2 linked regions of the Alloyangia pacifica genome follow. The protein of the gene in region 1 binds, or shares a complex with, the protein of each later gene. Links are inferred from orthologs where the notes say so. Each region holds a gene or a part of one and is shown on either strand. Other genes may lie near its edges.

Region 1 (3,026 bases):
TCGGTGATCAGCTGCATCTGCTGCACGTATCGCGGATCGCTGGGGTTGTCGGCGAAGACCAGAAGGGGCCGCTTGAGCCAGAGAAACTCGTCGAGCGTGGTCTCGCCCGCCGGGCGGATCGACTCGTCGAGGCTCGGCGTTTCCGCGCTCTGCGCCGCGCCGAGTCCCGCGGTGAGCGTCAGAAAGGCAAGCAGGACAAGGGCAATACGGCGTGTCATGCAACAAGATATAGGCAAGCGGGGCGCCACTGCACAGGCCCTGCCTGCTTGGGTGACGAAAAAATTAGCCGCCGCCTGACCGCGGCAGCTCGCGCGTGAACGAAGGGGTGCTGCGCGCGCCGGGACCGCCCGGCCCGACGCCCGCTAGGAGAGAGGACGAGACGATGACGGCGAAGAAGGACGATTGGCGCCAGCTCGCGGAGAAGGAACTGAGAGGGCGTCCGCTGGACGATCTGACCTGGCACACGCTCGAAGGCATCGACGTGCAGCCGCTCTATACCGCCGAAGACACGGCGGAACTGCCGCACATGGGCACGCTTCCGGGCTTCGGTCCGTTCACCCGCGGGGTGAAGGCGACCATGTACGCGGGCCGTCCCTGGACCATCCGGCAATACGCGGGCTTCTCGACCGCCGAGGAGTCGAACGCCTTTTACCGCAAGGCGCTGGCGGCGGGGCAGCAGGGGGTTTCGGTCGCCTTCGACCTCGCCACTCACCGCGGTTATGACAGCGACCACGCGCGCGTGGTCGGCGATGTGGGCAAGGCGGGGGTCGCCATCGACAGCGTCGAGGACATGAAGATCCTCTTCGACGGCATCCCGCTCGACAAGATTTCCGTCTCGATGACGATGAACGGCGCGGTGATCCCGATCCTCGCCAGCTTCATCGTCGTGGGCGAGGAGCAGGGCCACGACCGCTCCGTGCTCTCGGGGACCATCCAGAACGACATCCTCAAGGAGTTCATGGTCCGCAACACCTACATCTACCCGCCCGAGCCCTCGATGCGGATCATCTCGGACATCATCGAGTACACCTCGAACGAGATGCCGAAATTCAACTCGATTTCGATCTCCGGCTACCACATGCAGGAGGCTGGCGCGAACCTCGTGCAGGAGCTGGCCTACACGCTGGCCGACGGGCGCGAATATGTGCGCGCCGCGATCAATGCCGGGATGGATGTCGACAAGTTTGCCGGGCGGCTGTCGTTCTTCTTTGCCATCGGCATGAACTTCTTCATGGAGGCGGCCAAGCTGCGCGCCGCGCGCACGCTCTGGCACCGCATCATGACCGAGTTCGGCGCCAAGTCCGACCGCTCGAAGATGCTGCGCACCCATTGCCAGACCTCGGGCGTCAGCTTGCAAGAGCAGGACCCCTACAACAACGTCATCCGCACCGCCTACGAGGCGATGAGCGCGGTTCTGGGCGGCACCCAGTCGCTGCACACCAACGCGCTCGACGAGGCGATCGCGCTGCCCACCGAGTTCTCGGCCCGGATCGCGCGCAACACCCAGCTCATCCTCCAAGAAGAGACCGGGGTGACAAATGTCGTCGATCCGCTGGCGGGCTCCTACTACGTGGAAAGCCTCACCAACGAGCTGATCGAGAAAGCCTGGGCGCTGATCGAGGAAGTCGAGGAGATGGGCGGTATGACCAAGGCCGTGGCCTCCGGCATGCCCAAGCTGCGCATCGAAGAGACCGCCGCGCGCCGTCAGGCGCAGATCGACCGCGGCGAAGAGGTGATCGTGGGGGTCAACAAGTACCGCAAGGACAAGGAAGACCCGATCGACATTCTCGACATCGACAATGCCAAGGTGCGCGAGAGCCAGGTGGCGCGGCTTGAGCACGTCCGCGCCACCCGCGATCAGGCGAAATGCGACGCCGCGCTGGCCGAGCTCGAGCGGCGCGCGAAGGAGGGCGGCAACCTTTTGGAAGCCGCGGTCGAAGCCGCCCGTGCGCGGGCCTCTGTCGGAGAGATTTCCATGGCCATGGAAAAGGAATTCGGACGTCACCGCGCCGAGGTGAAGACCCTCGCCGGGGTCTATGGCGCGGCCTATGAGGGCGACGAGGGTTTTGCCCAGATCCAGCGCGACGTGGAGAGCTTTGCCGAGGCGGAAGGCCGCCGCCCGCGGATGCTGGTGGTGAAAATGGGGCAGGACGGGCACGACCGCGGCGCCAAGGTCATCGCCACCGCCTTTGCCGACATCGGCTTCGACGTCGACGTGGGCCCGCTCTTCCAGACCCCGGAAGAGGCGGCGCAGGACGCCATCGACAACGATGTGCACATCGTCGGCATCTCCTCGCAGGCGGCCGGCCACAAGACGCTCGCCCCGCAGCTGGTGCAGGCGCTGAAGGATCAGGGCGCCGAGGACATCATCGTGATCTGCGGCGGGGTGATCCCGCACCAGGACTACGACTTCCTCTACAAGGCCGGGGTAAAGGCGATCTTCGGACCGGGCACCAATATCCCCTCGGCGGCCAAGGAGATCCTCGGCCTCATCGGGGCGCCCCGCGCGGCGGAATGACAGGGGGCAGCTCACGCAGACTGCGTGAGCCCTCTCGCCGCCCGCGCGTGCGACGGGCGGCCGTTCAGTGCTTAGATGAACGGCACGAAGGGCACGCCGCAGGCGGCGAGACCAAGCGTTGCGGCGAGCATCAGGAAGAGCGTGCGGGTTTTCATCGGGATTGTCCTTGCCTCGGGGCCCGGTCGTCGCTGCCGGGCATTTGCGCGGCACCCTAACGGCGGCATGCGCGATTGACCACCACCAGACGCCCTTGACCAAGCTGCCGCGCAGCAAAGGGACCATTTCACCATTGCGCGCCCCGCGCCCCCGGCTATCGTGATGCGATGCAATCACATCGGAGGAATGATGCTCGAGCTTGATCACCTGGCGGTTCTCGGCGAGACGCTGGCAGAGGCGGTGAGCCATGCCGAAAGCGGGCTTGGCCAGCCGCTGTCGCCGGGCGGGGCGCATCCCGACTTCGGCACCCACAACTTCCTGATCGGGCTGGAAGACGAGCTCTACCTCGAGG
Region 2 (2,958 bases), on another replicon or contig:
AAGTGCTCAAGACCGGCTGCTGCTGCGAGGTTCTTGTAGCCGTTGGCACCGTCGGAACAGAGTACGGCATCGTTCGGAACCAGCGGCTTCATGGCGCGCTCGAGCGTCACGCTCTTTCGGTTCGGCAGGCGTCGGAAGAGGCGCGCGCCGCCTCGGTCAGCGACGGTGAGTATGGGGAGCTGCCACTTCGAGAGGCCTCGCATCATCTTCAGCCCCTGTGTCGTGAAGTCCTCCCACCTGGGGCGGGGCGGCGGTGCAACCTTCTTCGGATCTGCGAAGTGCCGGACCCATTCACGAGAACCCTTGCGCGATTCCCGCTGGAAGGTCTCATCCGCCTCCACGATCCCGGAGAAGCTCACGGTTGAGCTGCTGCCGATGATGGAAAACACCAGCATCCGCCAACGCCAGACCGTGTATTTGTTGAGTCCCAACTGCCGCGCGAGCTTGCGCACCGACTGAGGCGCGGCGGCACCCAGCATGTCCTGCAGCGCGACCATGAACAGGTCCGGGCGATGGAGCCGGCCAATGGCGCTGCCCGTTCTTCCCGAATAGGTTTTCCGGCAGCCCGTGCAGCGGTAGCGCTGGACCTTGGTCCGGGTGCGGCCCCACTTCTGTCGGCGCTCGTCGCCGCAGAAGGGGCACTTGTCATCTTGGATAGTCCGTGCTTCGATCTCCGAGATCGCCTCGGTCTTCCGTCGGAGATCCCTGATCTTCGACTGGGCGTCCTCGATCTGGGCCGGGTTCAGGCGGTCGAGGGCATCGAGAAACCGGCGAAAGTCGTGGTGCAGCATGGGTATCCTCCGCGTCAAGAGCCGAGTGATATAGGCCCATCTGCGAAATCACGAAGCGCACCAACACGGTTTGCGGACACCCCTAAATTTTTTGCCTGGAAGGAAGACCCCGCGGGTGGACATTGCGGGCGCTGGCGGCGCAAATCGAGCGCAAACGGAGCGAGGTGGCATGGATATCGAGGATCTGGCGGCACGCATCGAGGCCGGCGAACGGCGCGCGCTGGCGCGGGCAATCACGCTTGTGGAAAGCGGCCGGGCCGATCACCGCGCGCAGGCGACGGCTCTGCTCGACCGGCTGCGCGGCGGCGGGCGCCAGGGGCTGCGGATCGGTCTCTCGGGCACGCCCGGGGTGGGCAAATCGACCTTCATCGAGGCCTTCGGCATGATGCTCACCGGGCAGGGGCTCAGGGTGGCGGTGCTGGCTGTGGACCCTTCTTCGGCGCGCTCGGGCGGGTCGATCCTTGGTGACAAGACCCGCATGGAACGGCTGTCACGGGACCGCAATGCGTTCATCCGTCCCTCGCCGGCGCAGGCGCAGCTCGGCGGAGTGGCGCGGCGCACGCGCGAGGCGATCGGGCTTTGCGAGGCGGCCGGTTTCGACGTGATCCTGATCGAGACCGTCGGGGTCGGCCAGTCCGAGACCATGGTGGCCGACATGTCCGATCTCTTTCTGCTGCTGCTGGCTCCCGCCGGCGGCGACGAGCTGCAGGGGGTGAAGCGCGGCATCATGGAGAGCGCCGACATCATCCTCGTCAACAAGGCCGACGGCGAGCTGAAGGGCGCCGCCATGCGCACCTGCGCCGATTACGCCGGGGCGCTGCGGCTCTTGCGCAAGCGCCCGCAGGACCCGGAGGGCTTTCCCAAGGCGCTGACGGTCTCGGCGCTGGAGGAGGCGGGACTCGCCAAGGCTTGGGATGAGATGCAGGCGCTGGTGGGCTGGCGCCGCGAGTCGGGGCAGTTTGCCGCTCGGCGGGCGGAGCAGGCGCGCCACTGGTTCGAGGCCGAGGTGCGCGAGGGTCTCCTCGCCCGGTTGCGCAAGGAGCCTGTCCGCGGCGCCATGGAGGCGCTGGCACGCCGGGTCGAGGAGGGGCAGCTCAGCCCGGCCCAGGCGGCCGAGGACATCCTCGACACCTATCTGCGGGGCTATGCCGGGAAGGGCTCTTGACGCCGATGGGGCTTGGAGCTAGAGAAGCCCGACCAGATTCCGGGCGCTGTGCAAGCGGCGCCCTTTGATATTGGCGGAAGGCCCGCTTTCGCCCCGAGACATGAAGGAATGGACCCAATGTCGCGCGTATGCGAACTGACCGGCAAAGGCCCGATGACGGGCCACAACGTGAGCCACGCCAACAACAAGACCAAGCGTCGCTTTCTGCCGAACCTGAATGATGTGACTCTGCAATCCGAGACTCTCGGCCGCGGCGTCAAACTGCGCATCTCGGCTTCGGCCCTGCGTTCGGTTGACCACCGTGGTGGCCTCGACAAGTTCCTCGCCAAGGCGAAGGACGTCGAACTCAGCGCCAATGCCCTGAAAGTGAAAAAAGAAATCGCCAAGGCACAGGCTGCCCAGGCCTGATCCTGCCCACAGAGATTTCCACAGCCCCGGAGCCTTGTGCTCTGGGGCTGTTTTCTTTTGTTTCTATTGCTTTAAGTCAGGTGCGCCTTCATGTGGCGTACTGATTGGACATGAATTGTCCACACGTCATCCCCTTGCGGCAGCCGTGTGGATGGTCCACGAATTCCCAAGCATTGCGTTCACTTGGGGAGAATTGCTTAGAATGTGCCTGAAGATCTTCGCTGCCACTGTTCTGGCATTGTCCACAGTCGGGTCGGCGCGTGCCGATATCCGCATCGAAGAGGCCTACGCGCGGGCCGCGATGCCCTCTGCGCCCACCGCCGCGGTCTATCTCGAGCTGCACAATGACGGGGCCGAAGATGAGGTGCTGCTCGGGGCCAGTTCCGAAAGCGCCGCGAAAACCATGCTGCACGGGAGTTCCGAAGGGGCGGGCGGCGTGATGACGATGACCGCGCACCAAGGCGGCGTGGTGATTCCCGCCGGGAGCAGCCATGTCTTCGCGCCCGGCGGCGATCACGTGATGCTGATGGGTCTGACGGAGCCGCTCGACGTGGGTGCGACGCTCGGCCTCACCCTCAGCTTCGAGCGGGCGGG

The links. Proteins that work in one complex are often made in the same cells at the same time.
Region 2: the proteins of scpA (region 1) and meaB are in contact, whole or in part, in a crystal structure (PDB 8DPB), measured with the Methylorubrum extorquens proteins. The link is inferred for Alloyangia pacifica from one-to-one orthologs. Residues at the interface, in SOR27001.1 of Methylorubrum extorquens: Glu577, Glu578, Asn579, Asp580, Gly581, Arg582, Arg583, Arg585, His596, Ala604, Ser605, Ala608, Asp609, Gly611, Phe612, Asp613, Val614, Asp615, Ile616, Gly617, Pro618, Leu619, Glu625, Arg628, Gln629, Val631, Glu632, Asn633, Asp634, Glu661; in SOR26638.1 of Methylorubrum extorquens: Arg20, Ala21, Ala24, Arg25, Thr28, Ser32, Arg33, Arg34, His37, Thr98, Gly99, Gly100, Ser101, Ile102, Leu103, Lys106, Thr107, Ala110, Ala113, Ile114, Asp115, Arg116, Ala118, Phe119, Ile120, Arg121, Pro122, Pro124.

What each region holds. Positions count from the first base shown.
Region 1 is NZ_CP022190.1:159,033-162,058, reverse strand. The notes cover bases 34-2,950. They hold scpA (methylmalonyl-CoA mutase), read left to right. Parts: upstream 34-382; coding sequence 383-2,518; downstream 2,519-2,950. Other genes in these bases: CEW88_RS13740 (VOC family protein), read left to right, coding at 2,861-2,950; CEW88_RS13750 (DUF4174 domain-containing protein), read right to left, coding at 34-218. Outside these bases: more of CEW88_RS13750, read right to left, coding at 1-33; more of CEW88_RS13740, read left to right, coding at 2,951-3,026. UniProt on the Escherichia coli protein: Catalyzes the interconversion of succinyl-CoA and methylmalonyl-CoA. Could be part of a pathway that converts succinate to propionate.
Region 2 is NZ_CP022189.1:874,737-877,694, forward strand. Bases 110-2,958 are described here. They hold meaB (methylmalonyl Co-A mutase-associated GTPase MeaB), read left to right. Parts: upstream 110-960; coding sequence 961-1,956; downstream 1,957-2,958. Other genes in these bases: CEW88_RS04180 (IS1595 family transposase), read right to left, coding at 110-791; rpmB (50S ribosomal protein L28), read left to right, coding at 2,074-2,364; CEW88_RS04195 (copper chaperone PCu(A)C), read left to right, coding at 2,567-2,958. In the rest of the region: more of CEW88_RS04180, read right to left, coding at 1-109. UniProt on the Escherichia coli protein: Binds and hydrolyzes GTP. Likely functions as a G-protein chaperone that assists AdoCbl cofactor delivery to the methylmalonyl-CoA mutase (MCM) ScpA and reactivation of the enzyme during catalysis.